Regions from separate parts of the Streptomyces sp. NPDC001292 genome, predicted to be linked through region 3. Evidence: riboswitches for the same ligand, from Rfam matches in the RefSeq annotation. Region 3 holds a riboswitch; each other region holds the start of a gene.
What was found. Region 3 has a riboswitch for cyclic di-AMP ahead of ACFY4A_RS01985 (NlpC/P60 family protein). Riboswitches for the same ligand answer to the same signal wherever they lie in the genome.
Positions count from the first base shown of each region.

Region 1: it holds a riboswitch for cyclic di-AMP, as region 3 does, so the genes downstream of both, ACFY4A_RS20990 (C40 family peptidase) here and ACFY4A_RS01985 (NlpC/P60 family protein) in region 3, are expected to answer to the same signal.
Region 2: it holds a riboswitch for cyclic di-AMP, as region 3 does, so the genes downstream of both, ACFY4A_RS30080 (M23 family metallopeptidase) here and ACFY4A_RS01985 (NlpC/P60 family protein) in region 3, are expected to answer to the same signal.

Region 1 covers NZ_JBIAXG010000019.1:57,633-64,783, forward strand. Annotated here, with positions in the region: gene ACFY4A_RS20975 (ANTAR domain-containing protein) at 1-125, opposite strand, end outside; gene ACFY4A_RS20980 (ATP-dependent Clp protease proteolytic subunit) at 306-941, shown strand; gene ACFY4A_RS20985 (hypothetical protein) at 949-1,257, shown strand; cyclic di-AMP (ydaO/yuaA leader) riboswitch at 1,600-1,813, shown strand; gene ACFY4A_RS20990 (C40 family peptidase) at 1,817-2,290, shown strand; gene ACFY4A_RS20995 (ATP-binding protein) at 2,343-2,798, opposite strand; gene ACFY4A_RS21000 (helix-turn-helix domain-containing protein) at 3,026-3,886, shown strand; gene ACFY4A_RS21005 (DUF397 domain-containing protein) at 3,921-4,151, shown strand; gene ACFY4A_RS21010 (8-amino-7-oxononanoate synthase) at 4,205-5,332, opposite strand; gene bioB (biotin synthase BioB) at 5,481-6,734, shown strand; gene ACFY4A_RS21020 (adenosylmethionine--8-amino-7-oxononanoate transaminase) at 6,727-7,151, shown strand, end outside.
Region 2 covers NZ_JBIAXG010000035.1:16,669-23,819, reverse strand. Annotated here, with positions in the region: gene ACFY4A_RS30115 (hypothetical protein) at 1-236, shown strand, start outside; gene ACFY4A_RS30110 (DEAD/DEAH box helicase) at 467-2,632, shown strand; gene ACFY4A_RS30105 (hypothetical protein) at 2,868-3,314, shown strand; gene ACFY4A_RS30100 (hypothetical protein) at 3,293-3,574, shown strand; tRNA gene ACFY4A_RS30095 (tRNA-Lys) at 3,587-3,659, shown strand; gene ACFY4A_RS30090 (dihydrofolate reductase family protein) at 3,800-4,930, shown strand; tRNA gene ACFY4A_RS30085 (tRNA-Met) at 5,029-5,102, shown strand; cyclic di-AMP (ydaO/yuaA leader) riboswitch at 5,333-5,489, shown strand; gene ACFY4A_RS30080 (M23 family metallopeptidase) at 5,501-6,559, shown strand; gene ACFY4A_RS30075 (aldo/keto reductase) at 6,688-7,151, shown strand, end outside.
Region 3 covers NZ_JBIAXG010000001.1:452,820-459,970, reverse strand. Annotated here, with positions in the region: gene ACFY4A_RS01990 (bifunctional [glutamine synthetase] adenylyltransferase/[glutamine synthetase]-adenylyl-L-tyrosine phosphorylase) at 1-867, opposite strand, end outside; cyclic di-AMP (ydaO/yuaA leader) riboswitch at 1,464-1,647, shown strand; partial or broken gene ACFY4A_RS01985 (NlpC/P60 family protein) at 1,655-2,846, shown strand; gene glnA (type I glutamate--ammonia ligase) at 3,075-4,436, opposite strand; gene ACFY4A_RS01975 (globin domain-containing protein) at 4,767-5,966, shown strand; gene ACFY4A_RS01970 (RrF2 family transcriptional regulator) at 6,083-6,526, opposite strand; gene ACFY4A_RS01965 (DUF3105 domain-containing protein) at 6,679-7,151, shown strand, end outside.

The DNA.
Region 1 (7,151 bases), on a different contig from region 3:
GCGTGCGAGGTCAGGGCCCGCTGGAGCTGATCGATCTCCTGGTGCAGCCGCTCGCGCTCCAGCACCAGCTCGGTGGCGGAGAGCGGCGGGAGAGGGTGTCGCTTGGACATCGCGAAGAACACCATGGCCAGTCCCCTGGGTCGTCGAGCGCCCGTACTTCCAGCTTCACCCAGGAGGACGCCGTGCACGACCGGAAACCGCTCCCGACGCGACGGGAAAGACCTCCGCGATTTACGTACGTCCTGTACATTTTCTACAGAGGCCGCTCCGACCGGAGCGGGGCCCGCCGCATGGAGGGGTGTGCCATGACGCGACCGTCCGCCCGCTACGTCCTGCCGGAGTTCACCGAGATCACCAGCGCCGGCCGGCGGCCCCTGGATCCCTACGCGAAACTGCTCGAGGAGCGGATCGTCCTCCTCGGCACACCGGTCGACGACATCGCGGCGAACGACGTGATCGCGCAGTTCGTCCACCTGGAGCACCAGGCACCCGACCGGGACGTCTCGCTGTACATCAACTCCCCGGGCGGCTCGTTCAGCGCCATGCTGGCCGTCCACGACACGATGCGGTACGTGAGCTGCGACGTGGAGACGGTCTGCCTGGGTCAGGCCGTCGCGTCCGCAGCGGTGCTGCTGGCCGCGGGCACGCCGGGCAGGCGGTACGCTCTGCCGGGCGCCCGCGTGGTCCTGCGGCAGCCGTCGCTGCCCGAGCCGGTCGAGGGCCAGGCGTCCGACCTGGCCATCCAGGCGGAGGAGCTGGCACGGGTGCGCGCCCGCCTGGAGGAGTTGCTCGTACGGAGCACCGGGCGGTCCGCGCGGCAGGTGCGGGCGGACCTGGAGCGGGAGCGGGTGCTGGACGCGCGGGAAGCCTTGAATTATGGGCTGGTTGACCGGATCATCCCGAATCGCGGGGCCACGCGCACCGCGCCGGACGCGGGGTGAGCCGCCGATGCCGCCACCCGAGCTGCCGCCCCTGCCGGCGCTGACCCGTGCCGAGGCGGAGCTGATCGACCGTTACCTGGAGGCGGCCGACCTGCTGGGCCGCGCCAACCCGGGCCGGCCCGGGGACACCTACCGGGCCCTGAGAGCCGCTCAGGCGCTCGTCGGCAAGGCGGTGGTGCTGCGGGACACGCTGGCGCTGATGCACCAGCGGGGCGAGACCGAGCTGCACGCGGCCACCCTGGCTCGCGCGCTGCGGGTGCTGGACGGAGAGCGGCGCACGGCCCGCGTCACCCTGCCCCCGGACTGCGGAAGTTGACGTCCTCCACAACCAGGGGCACGGCGGGCGCGGAAGGCCGTCCGTCCGGACACGCGGCGCGGAATGTCCCCGAATGACCGACCGCCTTTCGGTGTAGGTTCGGCTCCCTTTTCGGGACCACCGCAGTTGCGCAACACGCCTCCCCGGATGGCGGAACCAGGTGTTCCGGTGCTGGTCCGGGGGTCGTCACGGGAAGGGGCGCCCGTTCGCTCGTGAGGGGTGTCCACCCGAACGGGCGCGTGGTGAGTAACAACACAAACACTCGGATCCGTTGGGATTTTCGGACATCCGTAGGTGAAGATCCCTGTCTGACGACAAGCCCCCGCCACAACGGCGGGGCGGTCCGGGCGGACGCCGAGTCCTGCCGCCGCCCGGATGACCGGTCGACAGGAGTGGATCGGCAGGAATGGAGGACCCAAGCACGACGGGTCGCCGGAACGGTCACGCCATGGCCGGACCGAGCATCCCTTGGGGTGAAGCCGCGGCAACGCGGCCGGGCAACTTCGCCAGCCCGAATCCGACAGGTCATCCTTCACAGGCGGCTGACGAAGGGTTGCGCATGACCGCGCTCAATCGTGTCCCGTCGCTGATGGCCCGGGCCGGCACGGCCTCGGCCCTGACTCTCGCCGCCGTGGGCGGCTCGATCGTGGTCCCGGGTGTGGCCTCCGAGGCCGCGGCCGTGACGACCGCCAGCAAGGCGCTGCGGATCGCGGCGTCCAAGAAGGGGTCGCCCTACCAGTGGGGCGCCACGGGGCCGCGGAGATTCGACTGCTCCGGGCTCACGCTGTACTCGTTCAAGAAGGCGGGCAAGAAGCTGCCCCGCACGGCCGCGCAGCAGTACAACAGGAGCCGGCACATCTCCGCGCGCAGCCGCCGAGCCGGGGACCTGGTGTTCTTCCACTCGGGCTCATACGTGTACCACGTGGGCATCTACGCCGGCGGGGGCAGGATCTGGCACGCCCCGAAGACCGGGGACGTGGTGAAGCTGCAGAAGATCTGGACGAAGAGCGTCTGGTACGGCCGGGTCAGCTGACCCGGCCGTAGTGCGGGCGGTGGCGGCGCTTCCACGTCGTCACCGTCCGTTCCTACGGTTCCTGGCCCGCGGCCGTCACAGGGCGGGCGGGAGCCGTCCACGGAAGTTCGATGCAGACCGTCTTGCCGCCCTCCCGGGTCGGCCGCACGCTCAGTCTGCCGCCGCACTCGGCGGTGAGCCACCGGATGATCACCATCCCCCGGCCGTTGTCCTGCTGGACGGCGGCCGGCAGTCGTTTCGGGAACCGGGGGTGGCTGTCGGTGACCCCGATGCGCAGTCGCTCGTCACGCACCAGGACGAGGTCCACCGTGAAGGTGGGTGACTGCCCGAAAGTGTGCTGTACGGCGTTGGTGGCGAGTTCGGAGACGATGAGCCGGACCGTCTCCGCGGTGTCCGTGGCCGGCGGCAGGCCCCACTCCGCGAGAGTGCCCGCCACATAGGCGCGGGCCGCACAGACCGAGGCGGGATCGCTCGGCAGAGTGACGGATGCTTCCAGATGGTCTGCCATGGCGACGTCGTCCCTTTCCCACGGGACCGGAGTCCGACACTGAGCGGATGATTCGAGTACGGTCCCGCACTGGTGCTTCGCCGTCAGACTGCCATCAGCACTCCGGTCTCGGTGGCGATCCACCGAGATATGCATATATCTGTCGCTCGATGCGGTGAACTCTGCGACGGCAGACCGTATGTGAAGCGGGTCGCGTGGAGCGTTCAGAGGGAGCGAGGGAGTAGCCCATGCAGCACGGTCCCGCGGTGCGCCGCCGGAAACTGGGCGCCGAACTGCGCGCGCTGCGCACCGGCGCGGGCCTCACGAGCGGTGAGGCGGCCCACCTGGTCGGCTGGCACCAGTCGAAGGTCAGCCGGATCGAAACCGGCACCAGTGGGGTGAAACCGGCCGATGTGCACTCACTCCTGGACGCGTACGCGGTCGACGACTCCCAGCTGCGCGAGCTGCTCCTGGCGCTCGCGGGACTGGACGACGGCGACGGCCGGCACCACTGGTGGCACGCCTATCGCGGTGTACTGCCGCCGACCTACCGGGACTTCATCAGCCTGGAGTCGCAGGCGAGCGGGATGCGCACCCTGGAGACCTCGGTCGTCCCCGGACTGCTGCAGACGCCCGAGTACGCCCGCGCGGTCACCCGGGCCGCCGTGGACGGCCTCGACGAGGACCGGCTGGACGCGCTGGTGGAGGTGCGGCTGGCCCGCCAGGACGTGCTGCGCTCGCGACCGCCGCTGGAGCTGGACGCGGTGCTGGACGAGGCGGTGCTGCGCCGGGAGGTGGGCGGACCCGAGGTCATGAGGCGGCAGCTGGAGCGGCTGACGGAGGCGGCCCGACTGCCCCAAGTACGGCTCCAGGTGTTGCCGTTCGCCGCCGGCGCGCACGTCGGCGTCACCGGGCCTTTCGTTATCTTCTCATTTTCGAACGCTGCTGATCTGAACGTGGTGGTTCTCGACCACTTGACGAGTAGCCTCCACCTCGAGCGGAAAGAAGACCTAGAGGCCTACAGCGAGGCCTTCGACACCCTGCGGATCCACGCCCTCTCGCCCGAGGACTCGTTGGACTTCATCGCCGGGATACGCCAGGACCACTGACGGCGCGCAACCGCATACCGCGTAAGGAGGCACCATGTCCGCTCTGCCTCGGCACGTACCTTCCAGCACCGATCTGCACGGCGTGCGCTGGCTGCGCAGCAGCTACAGCACGGGAGCCAACAACTGCGTCGAGACGGCCCGGCCCGCCACGGGACCGTGGGCCGGGCTGCTCGCCGTGCGCGACTCCAAGGCCCCGGCCGGGCCCGCGCTGCTCTTCTCCCCCGCGAGCTGGGCAGACTTCACGGCCGCGACGCACCGCATCTGACGAACGATCCGGTCATATCCGCACCCGGTGACGCTCGGCCGTGTCACGCCGACTCATGGTCGTGTTCCACCGATCACCCGTACAGCGCGTTCGATCTGCGCCCCGGAGAGGTCCGCGCGGGCGGTCAGCCTCAGCCGTGAGATGCCGTCGGGCACGGAGGGAGGACGGAAACAGCCCACGGCCAGGCCTGCCGCCCGGCAGTCGGCCGCCCACCGCACGGCCTGCTCCGGGGACGGCGCGCGCACCGAGACCACCGCGGCGTCCGGACGTACCGCTTCCAGACCCGCGGCGGTCAGGCGTGCGTGGAGTTCGGCCGCCACCGCACGCGCGCGTGCCGCCCGCTCCGGCTCGCGGCTCAGCAGTCGCAGCGCCGCCAGGGCGGCGCCCGCGGCCGCGGGGGCGAGGCCGGTGTCGAAGATGAACGTCCGGGCCGCGTTCACCAGGTGGTCGATCACGCGCGCGGGCCCGAGGACGACTCCGCCCTGGCTGCCGAGCGACTTCGACAGCGTGGCCGTGACGACCACGTCGTCGGCGCCCGCCAGTCCGGCCGCGTGCGCGGCGCCGCGGCCGCCGGTGCCCAGGACGCCCAGCCCGTGGGCGTCGTCGACGACGAGGCCTGCGCCGCGCTCCCGGCAGACCGCGGCGAACTCCGCCAGCGGGGCCGCGTCGCCGTCGACCGAGAAGACCGTGTCCGACACGAGCACGGCCGGGCCCTCGTGCGTGCCGAGCGCCTTGCGCACCGCGTCCGGGTCGGCGTGCGCGACGACCTGTGTCGTGCCCCGGGCCAGCCGGCAGCCGTCGATGAGCGAGGCGTGGTTGCCCGCGTCGGAGACGACGAGTGAGCCGCGCGGCGCCAGCGCGGTGACCGCGGCCAGGTTCGCGGCATATCCGGAGGAGAAGACCAGCGCCGCCTCGAAACCGCAGAAACCGGCCAGTTCGCGCTCCAGTTCCACGTGCAGTTCGGTGGTGCCGGTGACCAGCCGGGAGCCGGTCGAGCCGCCGCCCCAAGTGCGCGCCGCGGCCGCGGCCCCCTCGGTCACCTCCGGATGGCGGGCCAGCCCAAGGTAGTCGTTGCCCGCGAGGTCGAGCAGCGGCGAGTCGGCGGGGCGGGGCCGCAGGGTCCGTACGAGTCCGGCCCGGCGGCGTGCGTCCGCCCGCTCCTCGATCCAGCCGAACGCCATGGGTCCTCCGGGGCATTTGTAGGCAGTGGACAGACCCTAGCGGCAGGACCAGCCGCCCATGATGTGGCAATACCCACATGTCGATGGGGCCGTCGTTGTGCGGAGTCTCCTTGGCCGCGGACCGGACCGTAGGACAGGATCAGCTCTCATGGACCTGCTGAGGACGCTGGTGGACAAGGGGCTCCGGCGCGAGTCGCCGACCCGCGAGGAAGCTCTGGCCGTGCTGGCCACCTCCGACGACGAACTGCTCGATGTGGTGGCCGCGGCCGGGAAGGTGCGCCGCCACTGGTTCGGCCGGCGGGTGAAACTCAACTATCTCGTCAACCTCAAGTCGGGCCTGTGCCCCGAGGACTGCTCCTACTGCTCCCAGCGGCTCGGCTCGAAGGCCGACATCCTCAAGTACACCTGGCTCAAGCCCGACGACGCCTCCAAGGCCGCCGCGGCGGGGCTCGCGGGCGGCGCGAAGCGGGTCTGTCTGGTGGCCAGCGGGCGCGGTCCGACCGACCGTGACGTGGACCGGGTCTCCGACACCATCAAGGCGATCAAGGAGCAGAACGAGGGCGTCGAGGTGTGCGCCTGCCTCGGTCTGCTCTCCGACGGCCAGGCCGAACGGCTGCGCGAGGCGGGGGCCGACGCCTACAACCACAACCTCAACACCTCCGAGGCGACGTACGGCGACATCACCACCACCCACACCTACGCCGACCGGGTGGACACGGTGAACAAGGCGCACGCGGCCGGTCTGTCCGCCTGCTCCGGGCTCATCGCCGGGATGGGCGAGAGCGACGAGGACCTGGTCGACGTGGTCTTCTCGCTGCGCGAGCTGGACCCGGACTCCGTTCCGGTGAACTTCCTGATCCCGTTCGAGGGCACACCGCTCGCCAAGGAGTGGAACCTGACCCCGCAGCGCTGCCTGCGGATCCTGGCGATGGTCCGGTTCGTCTGCCCGGACGTGGAGGTGCGGATCGCGGGCGGCCGCGAGGTGCACCTGCGCACCATGCAGCCCCTCGCGCTGCACCTGGCCAACTCGATCTTCCTCGGCGACTACCTGACCAGCGAGGGCCAGGCCGGCAAGGCCGACCTGGAGATGATCGCGGACGCCGGGTTCGAGGTGGAGGGCGCCGACCAGGTGACGCTGCCCGAGCACCGGGGGGCGGCCGGGGGCGAGTGCGGGTCGCACGACCGCACGGGGTGCGGGTCCCACGAAGAATCGGGCTGCGATGCGCACGAGGGGCCGGGGTGCGGGTCGCACCAGGGTGACGGGATCTGCGGTTCCGCCGCGGCACCGGCGGCTGGACCGGCATCGGCATCGGTACCGGCCGCGGTCGGCAACGAGCCGCGTACGGACCTGGTCGCCGTGCGCCGCCGGGGCGCCGGAACGGACCTCGCGCCCAATGCCTGAACCGCACACCACGCCCGGCCGGAGCGTGCCGGAACTGCTGGAGCTCGACCGGCGGCACGTGTGGCACCCGTACGGACCCATGCCCGGCCGCCACGAACCGCTCGTCGTGGAGTCGGCGAGCGGGGTGCGGCTGAGGCTCGCGGACGGCTCGGGCGAACTGGTCGACGGCATGTCGTCGTGGTGGGCGGCGATCCACGGCTACAACCACCCGGTGCTCAACGGGGCCGCGCGGGAGCAGCTGGCGCGGATGAGCCACGTGATGTTCGGCGGGCTCACGCACGAGCCCGCCGTCCGGCTCACGAAGCTCCTTGTCGACATGTCACCAGAAGGTCTCGAGCATGTGTTCCTCGCCGACTCCGGTTCGGTGTCGGTCGAGGTCGCGGTCAAGATGTGCCTCCAGTACTGGCGCTCGCTCGG
Region 2 (7,151 bases), on a different contig from region 3:
GTGGCGGGATGCCGCCGAAGGCGGGCGAGCCGACGCCGACCGAGGCGGTGCCGGTGCCCCCGCAGACGTCCGCCGAGCCCGAGCAGCCGCCGGCCTCGCCGCCCGCTCCGACGACTCCGTCGGATCCGCCGGCGGCCGAGCCGTCACCCTCGGCGCACGACGGCACGGGGTCGCAGCTGGAACAGCGGGAGCACCTGTACAAGCCGGGCCGGCGGCCGCACCGGACGAGGGGCTGACCCGCGGTCGCGCCGCCGGTTGGCCTTCGCCACGCTGCCGGTTTGCCTTCGGGGGTGCAGGGTGCGTATGGTGGTAGATCGTTTGATCCCATTTGCCCGGCGCCCACGCAGAGCGCGCCGTGTGGCGCGTACTCTCCTTTGCCGTGGCGGACCGCATCGAGGCGGTCGTGGCGCGAATCACGGAGTTGACGGGCGCGTGCCGACGAGACTCCGGAAGGTTTCGCATTCGCATGTCCATTGCCACTGATCACGTCGTCGTGCCCGAGAACGCCGACGACGCTCCCGAGAACCACGAGGCCCCGGAGATCACCTTCGCGGACCTCGGCCTGCCCGAGGGCGTCGTCCGCAAGCTCGCGCAGAACGGTGTGACCACGCCTTTCCCGATCCAGGCCGCGACCATCCCGGACGCCCTGGCCGGGAAGGACATCCTGGGCCGGGGCCGCACCGGCTCCGGCAAGACCCTGTCCTTCGGTCTGCCGGCCCTGGCCACGCTGGCCGGCGGCCGCACCGAGCGGAAGCGGCCGCGGGCCGTCATCCTCACCCCGACCCGTGAGCTGGCCATGCAGGTGGCCGACGCCCTCCAGCCCTACGGCGACGTCCTCGGCCTGAGGATGAAGGTCGTCTGCGGCGGCACCTCCATGGGCAACCAGATCTACGCCCTGGAGAAGGGCGTCGACATCCTGGTCGCCACCCCGGGCCGGCTGCGCGACATCATCAACCGCGGCGCCTGCTCTCTGGAGGATGTGCAGATCGCGGTCCTGGACGAGGCCGACCAGATGTCCGACCTGGGCTTCCTGCCCGAGGTCACCGAGCTGCTCGACCAGGTTCCGGCGGGCGGTCAGCGGATGCTGTTCTCCGCGACGATGGAGAACGAGATCAAGACCCTCGTCGACCGCTACCTGACCGACCCGGTCAGCCACGAGGTCGACGCTGCGCAGGGCGCGGTGACGACCATGTCGCACCACATCCTGATCGTGAAGCCCAAGGACAAGGCGCCGGTCACCGCGGCCATCGCCTCCCGCAAGGGCCGCACCATCATCTTCGTGCGCACCCAGCTGGGTGCCGACCGCGTGGCCGAGCAGCTGCGCGAGGCCGGCGCGAAGGCCGAGGCGCTGCACGGCGGCATGACCCAGGGCGCCCGCACCCGAACCCTGGCCGACTTCAAGGACGGGTACGTCAACGTCCTGGTCGCCACCGACGTCGCCGCCCGCGGCATCCACGTCGACGGCATCGACCTGGTGCTGAACGTCGACCCGGCCGGCGACCACAAGGACTACCTGCACCGGGCCGGCCGTACGGCCCGCGCGGGACGCACGGGCACGGTGGTCTCGCTGTCCCTGCCGCACCAGCGGCGTCAGATCTTCCGCCTCATGGAGGACGCGGGCGTGGACGCCTCGCGCCACATCATCCAGGGCGGCGCGGCCTTCGACCCGGAGGTCGCCGAGATCACCGGCGCCCGGTCGATGACCGAGGTGCAGGCCGAGTCCGCGGGCACCGCCGCCCAGCTGGCCGAGCGCGAGGTCACCCACCTCACCAAGCAGCTGGAGCGCGCGCAGCGGCGTGCGGCCGAGCTGCGCGAGGAGGCCGACCGGCTGATCGCCCGGCTCGCCCGCGAGCGCGGCGAGACCGTGTCGTCCGAGGGCTCGGCCGCGGTGGCCGAGGAGCAGGCGGTGGCCGAGGTGTCGTTGCCGGAGCAGCCGGCGGCCCGGGACGTCGACCGCATCGACCAGGAGGAGCGCGAGGAGCGTGCGGCGGCCCCGTCGTCGTACGACCGGCGTGAGCGGCGCGAGGACCGTGGCGGTTTCCACCGCGACCGGGACCGTGCGCCCCGTTCCTTCGACCGTCGTGACGAGCGTGGCTCCTTCGACCGCCGCGACGACCGCGGCGGCTTCAACCGGGACCGTGACCGGGACCGCGGCGACCGTGGCGGCTTCCGCCGTGACGACCGGGGCGACCGCGGTGGCCGTGCCTTCGACCGCGACCGGGACCGTGACCGCGGCTTCGAGCGCCGTGACCAGGACCGCGGCTTCCGCCGTGACGACCGCGGTGACCGGGGCGACCGTGGCGGCCGTTCCTTCGAGCGGCGTGACGACCGTGGCGGTTTCCACCGCGACCGGGACCGCGCGCCCCGTTCCTTCGACCGTCGTGACGACCGTGGTTCCTTCGACCGCCGCGACGACCGCGGCGGCTTCCGCCGGGACGACCGCCCGGCCCGGCGCGACGAGCGCGGCGGGCACCGCGGCAGCGACCGCCCGTTCAACCGTGACCGCCAGGGCGACCGCCCCGGCTTCCGCTCCGGCGGCCACGAGCGCCCCTACGGCCGCCGTGACGACCACCGCGGCGGCGGCTCCTTCGGCCGCCGGGACGACAAGCCGCGCTGGAAGCGAAACGGCTGACGCCGGGTGAACCCACCTCGCAAGGGCCCGTACGACTCCTGTCGTACGGGCCCTGCGGTTTTTCAACCACCCCTGTTGACCAGCAACAGCTACCACGGGGTGGGCGAACCGGCGGTGACCGGCGGCCGGTTCGTGGACAACCACCGCGCTGCACCTCACCAACGGCGAGGGCAGGTTCGACTGCAAGCGGTCGGCCTCCGGCCGGCCCAAGGGGACCTCCGCCACCCTCGGCGACATGGGGAACGACCGGTGCGCCGAGATGCCGATGCGGATGCCGAGCGGTGAGCCGCGCACGTACAAGGGCCACTGCGGCACGTCGTACCAGCCCGGCAGCAGCCACTCCTCCCTCGGCAAGGGCTGGAACGACTGCGACGTCCTCACCGCACCCGGCGACCTGACCGACGACGTCCGCACCGACCTGCTGGCGCGGAGGAAGTCGATTGGGGACATGTACCTCTTCGCGGCCAAGAGCAACGGGACGCTCGCGGCCGGAAGGAAGATCGCGACCGGCTGGAAGGGCTGCAAGAAGATCGTGGGCGCCGGTGATCTCGACGGCGACGGGATCGGCGACGTGCTGGCGCTGGACGGGAAGGGCACGCTGTACCGCTACGACGGCCGGGGCAGCGGGCCGCTGAAGAAGCGGGTCAAGGTCTTCACGAAGTGGGCGACCAGTACGACGTGATCGTCGGCGTCGGCGACATCACCGGCGACGGCAAGAACGACCTGGTCGAGCGGGACACCGCGGGCAACCCGTACCGCAACGACGGCAACGGCGAGGGGCTCCTTCAGTGGCCGCACGAAGATCTCCGGCGGCTGGAAGGGCTACAAGGGGATCTTCTGACCGCAACCTTCACCCGGTCACCGCCGATCAGGCCGAACTTCCGGCCGGGTACCCCGGATACCCGATCGGCGTCGGGCTCTCCTCCCGCTATGCTCGGGTAGGCAACATCGCCTGGGCCCTTAGCTCAATTGGCAGAGCAGTGGACTTTTAATCCATTGGTTGTGGGTTCGAGTCCCACAGGGCCTACGGCCGCAGGAGGAGGCGAGTCCCCTCCGACCTGCCCCGCAGCGCCCGGGTCGGCTTCGGCCGATCCGGGCGCTGCGGCGTCCTCCCCGGCGGGGTCGGTCACACTGGGGGCGAGTCCGTCGCCGAGAGAGAGGGCGTCGATGCCCCACCCGTACGTCCTGCTGTCCGCCGCCGTCTCGCTCGACGGCTACCTGGACGACACCGGTCCCGAGCGCCTGCTGCTCTCCAGCCCCGCCGACTTCGACCGGGTCGACGAGGTACGCGCGTCGGCCGACGCGATCCTGATCGGCGCCGGCACCCTGCGGGCCGACAACCCGCGGCTGCTGGTGAACTCGCCCGAGCGGCGGGCCGCCCGCCGCGCCGCCGGGAAGCCGGAGTACCCGCTGAAGGTCGCGGTCAGCGCCTCCGGTGAGCTGGACCCCCGGGCGCCCTTCTGGCACACCGGCGGCGAGAAGGTCCTCTACACGACCGACGAGGGCGCGCTGCGGCTGCGGCGTACGGGCCTGGCCGCCGACGTCGTGCCGCTGGGCGCCGAACTCGGCTGGCCCCGGCTGCTCGAGCACCTGCACGACGTGCGCGGGGTGCGTCGGCTCATGGTCGAGGGTGGCGGGACCGTCCACACACAGCTGCTCCAGCAGCAGCTCGCGGACGAGGTGCAGCTCGTGCTCGCCCCCCTGTTCGTGGGGGACTCCGACGCGCCCCGGCTGTTCGGTCCCGGGACCTACCAGGGCGGGCGGCTGCGGCTGGTGGAGACGCGGACCATCGAGGACGTCGTCCTGGTGCGCTACGAACCCACCGCTCCCGGCACCGCCGGCCGCGCCGCTCCCGCGGACCGGCACTGGCTCCGGCTCGCCTGCGAGCTGGCGGCGCAGTGCCCGCCGTCCCGGACCGCGTTCAGCGTGGGCGCCGTGGTGGTCGCCGCCGACGGGACCGAACTCGCCCGCGGGTACTCGCGGGAGGGAGGCGACCCGGTCGTGCACGCGGAGGAGGCGGCGCTGGCCAAGGTCGACCCGGCGGATCCGCGGCTGCCGGACGCCACGGTGTACAGCAGTCTGGAGCCGTGCGCCCGCCGCGCCTCCCGGCCGCGTCCGTGCGCCCGGCTGATTCTGGACGCCGGGGTGCGGCGGGTGGTGACGGCCTGGCGGGAACCGGACACGTTCGTCGAGGGCGCCGACGGGACCGGGGTGCTGGCGGCCGGGGGCGCGGACGTCGTCGTGGTGCCGGAGTTCGAGCAGCGGGCCAGGGAACCGAACCGGCATCTGCTCGGCTGAGCGGGGCCTCGACGCCGGCCGGGAACCGTGTGACGAACGGCGGACGGTGAGGTGGGCGCGAGCAGCCCTCCGGATGACATATACTGGTGTCACAACGACGCGGGGTGGAGCAGCTCGGTAGCTCGCTGGGCTCATAACCCAGAGGTCGCAGGTTCAAATCCTGTCCCCGCTACTGAAGGCTCAGGGCCGGAATCCGATCAGTGGATTCCGGCCCTGAGTGTTTGGCGGGCGCAAAGGCTCTCCCGGAAGTGGGGTCAACTCGCCCGGTTTTCGGTGGTCATGGACCGTAAGGTCGGGCCGGAAGGTTGAGCGATCAAGCCGAACGGCTTGGAATCCATGGCCCGCGTCTATTAACGTTCGGTAACGCAGCACGGTCGTCCCAGCCGTCACAAGAGGCGGCTCCGTGCCCGCACGCCGAATCCCGCAAGGGAACCGGGGAACCACCAACTTGGGGTGAATCGAGCGTAACCGCCGTGCGAGCACGGTTTGTTTACGCGCGTAGGAGACCTTCCCGCTCCGAACCCGTCAGCTAACCCGGTAGGCGAGACGGAAGGAAAGGAGTGCGCCTTCGTGGCGTCCAACCCGCCTGCCCCGGAAGCTCCGTTCGCGCCGAGCCGGCAACACGGAGAGACCTTCGGCTACGACAGCCGCCGCGCCGACGAGGGCCCCTGGGAGGAGTGGAACCCCACCGCGGAGTCCATCCGTCCCGTGCGCGGTCGGCACCGCGTCGCCAAGCAGCGCGGCGGCGGGCTCGCCCGCAGCTCCACCGTTCTCGGCGTCGGCGTCATCGCCGCCGTCGGCGCGGGCGGCATGGCCAGCGCCAACAGCGGCAAGCCGCCGGTGTCCATCTCGCTGCCCGATCTGCCCTCCGTGGGCTCCCTGTTCCAGGACTCCTCCGACGCGGCCCCCGAGGGCTCGTCGGCCGCGCTCAGCAGCGTCGGCGTGGCCGCCGCCGAGGCCGAGGGCGGCACCGCGGACGCCGGCGAGGTGCTGCGCAACCGGATCATGGCGCAGGCCGAGCAGCAGCAGGTCCAGATCGAGGCCAAGGCACAGGCGGACGCCGAGGCCGCCGCCGCCAAGAAGGCCGCCGAGGAAGCGGCGAAGGCGCGGGAGGCGGCCGAGGCCAAGGCCGCCGCCGAGAAGAAGAAGGCGGAGGAGGAGGCCAAGAGGAAGGCCGAGGAGGCCAAGCGGAAGGCCGAGGAGGCGCGGCTGGCCGAGCTGGCGAGGCAGTACGCGCTGCCCACCTCCTCGTACACGCTCACCTCCGCCTTCGGCCAGGCCGGCTCCATGTGGTCCTCCGGCTACCACACCGGCCTCGACTTCGCCGCCCCCACGGGCACCCTGCTCAAGGCGATCCACACCGGCACCATCACCGAGGCCGGCTGGGCCGGCTCCTACGGTTACCGCACGATCCTCACCCTCGACGACGGCACCGAGCTCTGGTACTGCCACCAGTCGTCGATCAGCGTCAGCGTCGGCCAGAAGGTCAGCACGGGCGACGTGATCGGCCGGGTGGGCGCCACCGGCAACGTCACCGGGCCGCATCTCCACCTGGAGGTCCACCCAGGAGGCCAGTCCACCGGGACCGACCCGACGGCGTGGCTGCGCGGCAAGGGCCTCACCCCCTGACGGGCACGCCTCGACCCTCACTACACGGACCGGTCTGACGAGCCAGTGAGGCCTGTTTGCGCAACCTTTGCGGCCGGATGCGGCCCGGCCCGGAATGGGCCGCTCCGGCGCGGTTGTTGATGTTGAACATGACTTCTCTGCGCAAACTGGGTTCGTCCGATCTCGAGGTCTTCCCGCTCGCCCTCGGCGGCAACGTCTTCGGCTGGACCGCCGACTGGGAGCAGTCCTTCGCCGTCCTCGACGCCTACACGGCCGCCGGAGGCAACTTCGTCGACACCGCCGACTCCTACTCCGCGTGGGTGGAGGGCAACCAGGGCGGCGAGTCCGAGACGATCATCGGCGAGTGGATCAAGGAGCGCGGCAACCGCTCCGACGTCGTCATCGCCACCAAGGTCAGCCAGCACCCCGACTACCAGGGTCTGAGCGCCGCCAACATCAAGGCCGCGGCCGACGCCTCCCTCAGGCGCCTGGGCACGGACCACATCGACCTGTACTACACGCACTTCGACCAGCCGGAAGTCCCCGTCGAGGAGATCATCGGCGCGCTCGACGAACTGGTCAGGGCGGGCAAGGTCCGGCACATCGCCGCCTC
Region 3 (7,151 bases):
CCAGCGCTGGTAGTAGGCGACATGGCTGCTGAGGGTGCGCACCAGCGGTCCGTTGCGGCCCTCGGGCCGCAGGTTGGCGTCGACCGGCCAGATCGAGCCCTCCACGGTCGTCTCGGAGCAGATCCGCATCATGTGCGAGGCGAGCCGGGTCGCGGCGCGCAGGGCCTTGACCTCGTCGGCGCCGTCCGCGGCCTCACCGACGAAGATCACGTCGACGTCGGAGACGTAGTTGAGTTCGTGGCCGCCGCACTTGCCCATCGCGATCACCGCGAGCCGGCACAGCGCGTCGTCCTCGGGCGCGGCGGCCCGCGCGAGCCGGAGCGCGGCGCGCAGGGTGGCGGTGGCGAGGTCGGCGAGCTCGGCGGCCGTCTCGGCGACATCGGTGGTGCCGCACACGTCGCGGGCGGCGATGGACAGCAGGCAGCGCCGGTAGGCGACGCGCAGCGCGACCGGGTCGGCGGCCTCGGCGAGCCCGTGCTCGAACTCCTCCACCCCCGGGTGCAGGTCGCTCGGCTCGTAGGTGACCAGCGCCCGCCAGTCGCCGGCGTGCCGGGCGAGGTGGTCGCCGAGCGCGGCGGAGGCGCCGAGCACGCCGAGCAGCCGGTCGCGCAGCGGCTTGGCCGCTATCAGCGTGTCGAGCAGCTCACGGCGGGCCTTGGACTCCGGCTGCGCCTCCAGCAGCCGGACCAGCCCGCCCAGTGCGAGGTCCGGGTCGGCGGTGGCGCCCAGCGCCTCCAGCAGCACCGGATCGTCCCTGAGCGGCGCGAGGTCCGGACCGTCCAGCAGCCGCTCGGCGTCCGAGGCATGGATGAAGCCGTGCCGCAGCAGCCGCGTGAAGGTACTGCTCCTGCGCCCCGGCGCCGTCATCCCGGCCTCCCGTCGGATCCAGCCCGTCCTGGCCAGAGCCTATCCGGACTCCCGGGCCGGAGCCCTGACGGCGGCCCGCCTCCCGCGACCGCGCGTGGGCGCAGCGGCCCGGTCGGAGATCGTCCGGAAGGACCCGGAAGCAGGGATACTTGCCGCCCACCGGACAGTACGGTCCGGAAGTCCCGCAGGTCCCTGGTGAGGACGGCGTCCGTGTCGTACTCGGCGGCGAGGGCCGCGTTCACCGCATCCACGAGGTCAAGGCCGAGCGACGCGTACCGGGCCCGCACGGAGAGCGCGGCATCGAGGATCTCGGGCGTGGGCGGGGCCAGGACCGGGCCTCCGAGCGGTACGCGTGCCACTCGGCGCGCTTGTTGCGGAGGAAGACGCACAGGTCGGGAGCGCCCTCCCGGGGAGGGTGTCCGCGTGCTTCCGGGGCCCGGCACCGAAAACAGCGGAGTGCGGTCCTCCGTATACGCCTGGTGAAAGTCACGAAAATGTAGCGGACATATCACGCACCAACCTTCACAGCAGTCACAGGCGTTGGCTAGCGTGCCCGGCGGGCACCCCGTACCCCCACCGGCGAACGACGCCGGGACGGGTGGCCTGCGCCGAGTCCGGTGCGCTTCACGGCAGCCGGAGCCGGGGACCCAACTCATCCCCTGGGGTGAATCGGTCCCGTTCACGCGTCCCCCACGGCGCGAACGGGACGGTAGGGCAGCCCTTCCGAACCACTCGCCCGAACCCGACAGCTAACCCGGTAGGCGGTCCATGGAAGGAGTCGCCGACCTTGGCGTCGCACCGCAAAGCCCGGACCACGGCCACCCGGATCGCCGGACTTCGCACGTCCCCGGCCCTCGGTCTGACGACCGCGGCCCTCACCTCCGTGGCACTGCTGTCCCAGACGGCGAACGCCGCGCCCGCGCAGCCCCACGAGCCCAGTCTCGAAGAGGTGCAGAAGAGGGTCGATGACCTCTACCACCAGGCCGGAGTGGCCACCGAGAAGTACAACGCGGCGAAGGAGAGGACCGCCACGCAGCGCAAGCGCGTGAACGGCCTCCTCGACGACGTGGCGAAGCGCACCGCGAAGCTGAACGAGGCGCGGCGCGAGCTCGGCCTGTTCGCCGCCGCCCAGTACCGCACGGGCGGGGTCTCCGGCACCGCGACGCTGCTGCTCGCGAAGGACCCCCAGCAGTACTTCGACCAGGACCATCTGCTGAGCCAGCTCACCGAGCGGCAGAAGAAGGCCGTCGACGACTACCAGACCGCGCAGCTCGCGACGACGAAGAAGCGCGCCGAGGCGACGAAGATCCTGGAGTCGCTGACTACCTCGCAGAACGATCTGAGGACCAGCAAGCTCGACGTCCAGAGGAAGCTCAGCGAGGCGCGCCGTCTGCTGTCGACGCTGACCGCCGAGGAGAAGGCGCGGCTGGCGGCGATCGAGAAGAAGAAGCAGGAGGTCGCCCGGCAGAAGGCTGCGGAACTGGCCCGCCGGCAGGCGGCGGAGGAGGCGGCGCAGAAGCGCAAGCAGGAACAGGCGGCTCAGAGTTCCGGCGCGGAGGCGAGCAGCGGAGCCGGCACGAGCACGGAAGTCGGCACGAGCACGGGCGCCGGATCGAGCACCGGCTATGCCGCCAAGGCCGCCAAGGTCATCGACTTCGCGAGGGCCCAGATGGGCAAGCCGTATGTGTGGGGGGGCGTCCGGCCCCGATTCGTACGACTGCTCCGGGCTCACGCAGGCCGCCTGGAAGTCCGCCGGGATCTCGCTGCCGCGCACCACCTGGGACCAGGTGGAGGTCGGCACGACCGTCCCCGTCTCCGAGGCCGAGCCCGGCGACCTGGTCTTCTTCTACAACGACATCAGCCACGTCGGGATCTACATCGGCGACGGCATGATGATCCACGCGCCGCGCTCGGGCACGAACGTCCGCGAGGAGTCGATCTACTACATGCCGATCCACAGCGTCGTCCGCCCCGCGTAACGCGCGTGCCGGACACCCGGCACCGGCACCGGACATGAAAGGGCCGCACGGGAGTGCGGCCCTTTCATGGGACGGCGCCGCTCAGGCACCGCGAGGAAGACGTTGGTCGTCGCGACGACGGATATCGGTCATGGTGAGCAGCCCGACCAGGCCGAACTGGCTCTGCCGACGGTCGGCGATCGTCGGCCCCATCCGCTGAATCGGCGGGAAACCAGCTCTGACCTGCGCCTACAGCACCGGCAAGTGCTTCTTCAGTTCGAAGGCCGTGACCTCCGAGCGGTACTCGTGCCACTCGGCGCGCTTGTTGCGGAGGAAGAAGTCGAAGACGTGTTCGCCGAGGGTGTGGGCGACCAGGTCGCTGTTCTCCATCAGGGTCAGGGCCTCGCCGAGGTTCTGCGGGAGCGGTTCGATGCCCATCGCGCGGCGTTCGGCGTTGGAGAGGGCCCAGACGTCGTCCTCGGCGCCCGGCGGCAGCTCGTAGCCCTCCTCGATGCCCTTGAGGCCGGCGGCCAGGAGGACGGCGTAGGCCAGATAGGGGTTCGCGCCGGAGTCGAGGGAGCGGACCTCCACACGGGCGGAGCCGGTCTTGCCGGGCTTGTACATCGGGACGCGGACCAGGGCCGAGCGGTTGTTGTGGCCCCAGCAGATGTACGAGGGGGCCTCGCCGCCGGCGCCCGCGGTGCGCTCCGAGCCGCCCCAGATGCGCTTGTAGGAGTTCACCCACTGGTTGGTGACTGCGGAGATCTCGGCGGCGTGGCGGAGGAGGCCCGCGATGAAGGAGCGGCCGACCTTGGAGAGCTGGTACTCGGCGCCGGACTCGTAGAACGCGTTCCGGTCACCTTCGAAGAGCGACAGGTGCGAGTGCATGCCGGAGCCGGGGAACTCCGAGAAGGGCTTGGGCATGAAGGTGGCCTGGAGGCCCTGCTCGAGCGCGACCTGCTTCATGACCAGGCGGAACGTCATGATGTTGTCCGCGGTGGACAGGGCGTCGGCGTAGCGCAGGTCGATCTCCTGCTGGCCCGGGGCGCCCTCGTGGTGGGAGAACTCCACCGAGATGCCCATCGACTCCAGCATGGTGATCGCCTGACGGCGGAAGTCCATGCCGATGGCCTGCGGAGTGTGGTCGAAGTAGCCGGAGTTGTCCGCGGGCGTGGGGCGGGAGCCGTCCAGCGGACGGTTCTTGAGCAGGAAGAACTCGATCTCGGGGTGGGTGTAGAAGGTGAAGCCGAGGTCCGAGGTGCGGGCCAGGGCGCGCTTGAGGACGTAGCGGGGGTCGGCGAAGGACGGGGAGCCGTCCGGCATGAGGATGTCGCAGAACATACGGGCCGTACCGGGGGCCTCGGCACGCCAGGGCAGGATCTGGAAGGTGGACGGGTCGGGCTTGGCGATCATGTCGGACTCGTAGACCCGGGCGAAGCCCTCGATGGCGGAGCCGTCGAAGCCGATGCCCTCGTCGAAGGCCTGTTCCAGCTCGGCGGGCGCGACGGCCACGGACTTGAGGAAGCCGAGCACGTCCGTGAACCACAGGCGTACGAACCGGATGTCGCGCTCCTCCAACGTCCGGAGCACGAACTCCTGCTGCTTGTCCATCTTCCGCTTCCCCATCCTTGCTGGTCAGGCCACCTGTGTTCGCTGTCACGGGAGACCGTCGGGCACCTGAGCATCCCACCACGGCCGCGTTTCACCCGTGTTGCGGCGCCCGGTCGCCCGGCCGTCGTGCGGGGGCGATCGCCCCGAGTACGGGAGGTTTACCGCTCTGCCGCCCATCTTGCCCGCTCGCACCGTCATCCGTAATGGCCGAACCCTCACCCACGTGACCGAGACCACCCCCCTTAAATTTGCATCTCAAATGCAAGTTTCAATATCGTTTCGATCGGTCGAGCGATCGAGCCCATTCGATCGAGTCATCGAGGAGTCACCATGCTGTCCGAGCAGTCAGCGGCCACCGTCCGCGCCACCCTCCCCGCCGTCGGCGCGGCCATCGGCCAGATCACCGAGCGCTTCTACGCCAGACTGTTCGACGCCCACCCCGAGCTGCTGCGCGACCTGTTCAACCGCGGCAACCAGGCCGCCGGCACGCAGAAGCAGGCTCTGGCCGGCTCCATCGCCGCCTTCGCCACGTACCTCGTGGACAACCCGGACCAGCGGCCCGACCTGATGCTCCAGCGCATCGCCCACAAGCACGCGTCCCTGGGGGTGGTTCCGGAGCAGTACCCGGTCGTCCACGAGCACCTGTTCGCGGCCATCGCCGAGGTGCTCGGCGAGGCGGTGACCCCGGAGGTCGCCACCGCCTGGACCGAGGTCTACTGGCTGATGGCCAACGCGCTCATCGCCATCGAGAAGCGTCTGTACGAGCAGAGCGAGCAGCGCGGCTGGCGCGAGTGGGAGGTCGTCGAGCGGATCGAGGAGACCGCGGACGTGGCCACCTTCAAGCTGCGCCCCGTCGACGACGCCCCGGTGCCCGGGTACCGCGCCGGCCAGTACGTCTCGGTCGGCGTCGAGCTCCCGGACGGGGCCCGCCAGATACGCCAGTACAGCCTGACCGCGGCCCCCGGTTCGCCGGTGCGGCAGTTCGCCGTCAAGCGGGTGGCCGGCGACGCCACGACGCCCGACGGGGAGGTCTCGAACCACCTGCACGCCCACGTGCGCGAGGGCGACGTCCTCCAGCTGTCCGCCCCGTACGGCGACCTCGTCCTGGAGGAGACCGAGGCGCCGCTGGTGCTCGCCTCCGCGGGCATCGGCGTCACCCCGATGATCGCCATGCTGGAGCAGCTCGCCCTCACCGGTCACAGCGCTCCGGTGACCGTGGTCCACGCCGACCGCTCCCCCACCGCGCACGCGCTCCGCTCCGAGCACGAGGCCTACGCGGCCAAGCTGGCGGACGCGCGGCCGGTCTTCTTCTACGAGCAGTACGACGAGGACGCGGCAGGTGCCGGGCGACCCGGACTGGTCGACCTCGGCGACATCGACGTCCCGGCCGGTACGCGCGCGTACCTGTGCGGCCCGCTGCCCTTCATGCGGGCGGTGCGCGAGCAGCTGATCGGCAAGGGTGTGTCCCCGGCCGACATCCACTACGAGGTCTTCGGCCCGGACCTGTGGCTGGCCCAGCCGGCCGCCTGACCGATCCGGCCGGTGTGCTCCGAAGGCCGGCCGAGACGGTGTGAAACCGCCTCGGCCGGCCTTCGGTGTGCTCGTCCTTCGGGTCTGGCCGGGTCAGACCGTGCGAGTCCCTCCGCTCAGGTCGCCGACCGCACGCTGGGCAGCCCCAGCAGCAGCGGTCCCGTCGGGGCCGCGACCATGTCGGCGACCGTGAGGGGGTCGAGCGCGGCGTAGAAGGCCTCCTGGGCCCGGCGCAGGGCGCCGCGCAGGCGGCAGTCGGCTCTGAGCGGACAGGGAGTGCCGCCGTCGCAGTCGGCCACGTCGCCCTCGCCCTCCAGGGCGCGTACGAGGGCGCCGACCGAGGCGTTGCGGCCCGCCTCGGTGAGCGTCAGTCCGCCGCCGCGGCCGCGGCGGGCCTCGAGCAGACCGCGGTGCTGGAGCTCGGCGACCACCTTCGCGGTATGCGTGTACGGCACGCCCATGTCGCCCGCGACCTCCCGGGTCGTGGGGCTGGACTCGCCGGCGACCGCGAGCCTCATCAGGACGCGCAGCGCCATGTCGGTGGAACGCAGCAGCCGCATGCGGGCCAGGGTAGATAATGCGCATCCGCCGTTCAACTTATCGGCGGTCTCCCTGCCGACGCTTTCGTCCCACTACGATCAGCGAGCCCTTGGGTACGCAAAGCCCCCGCCCGCCACACCCGCCCGCCCCTTCCCCCACGAAGGACTCCGCCATGGACTCCCCGCACCGGACCGGTACCGAACAGCACAAAGCCCGTACAGAGGAGATGCGCCGGGCGCAGCGCGCCCGGGAGCGGCGCACGCGGTGGCTCACGGTGGCCGCGAGCGTGGTCGTCGTGGCCGGACTGGTCACCGGCGGCGTGGTGCTCCTGCACTCGGGGTCCTCGGACGCCGCGCCGGCTGCGGCGAGCGACGAGAAGGGCGGTGACGGAGGGCATTTCGTCACCCGCGCGGACGGCGTACGGACCTGGAAGGGCACGCTGGACCGCGACCACACCACCGCCCCGGTGACCTATCCGATGGAGCCCCCGGTCGGCGGCGACCACAACCCGGTCTGGCAGAACTGCAACGGCGACGTGTACACCGAACCGGTGAAGAACGAAAGCGCCGTGCACGCGCTCGAGCACGGCGCCGTGTGGGTGACGTACAACAGCAAGGCGTCCAAGGCGGACGTGGCCGCGCTCGC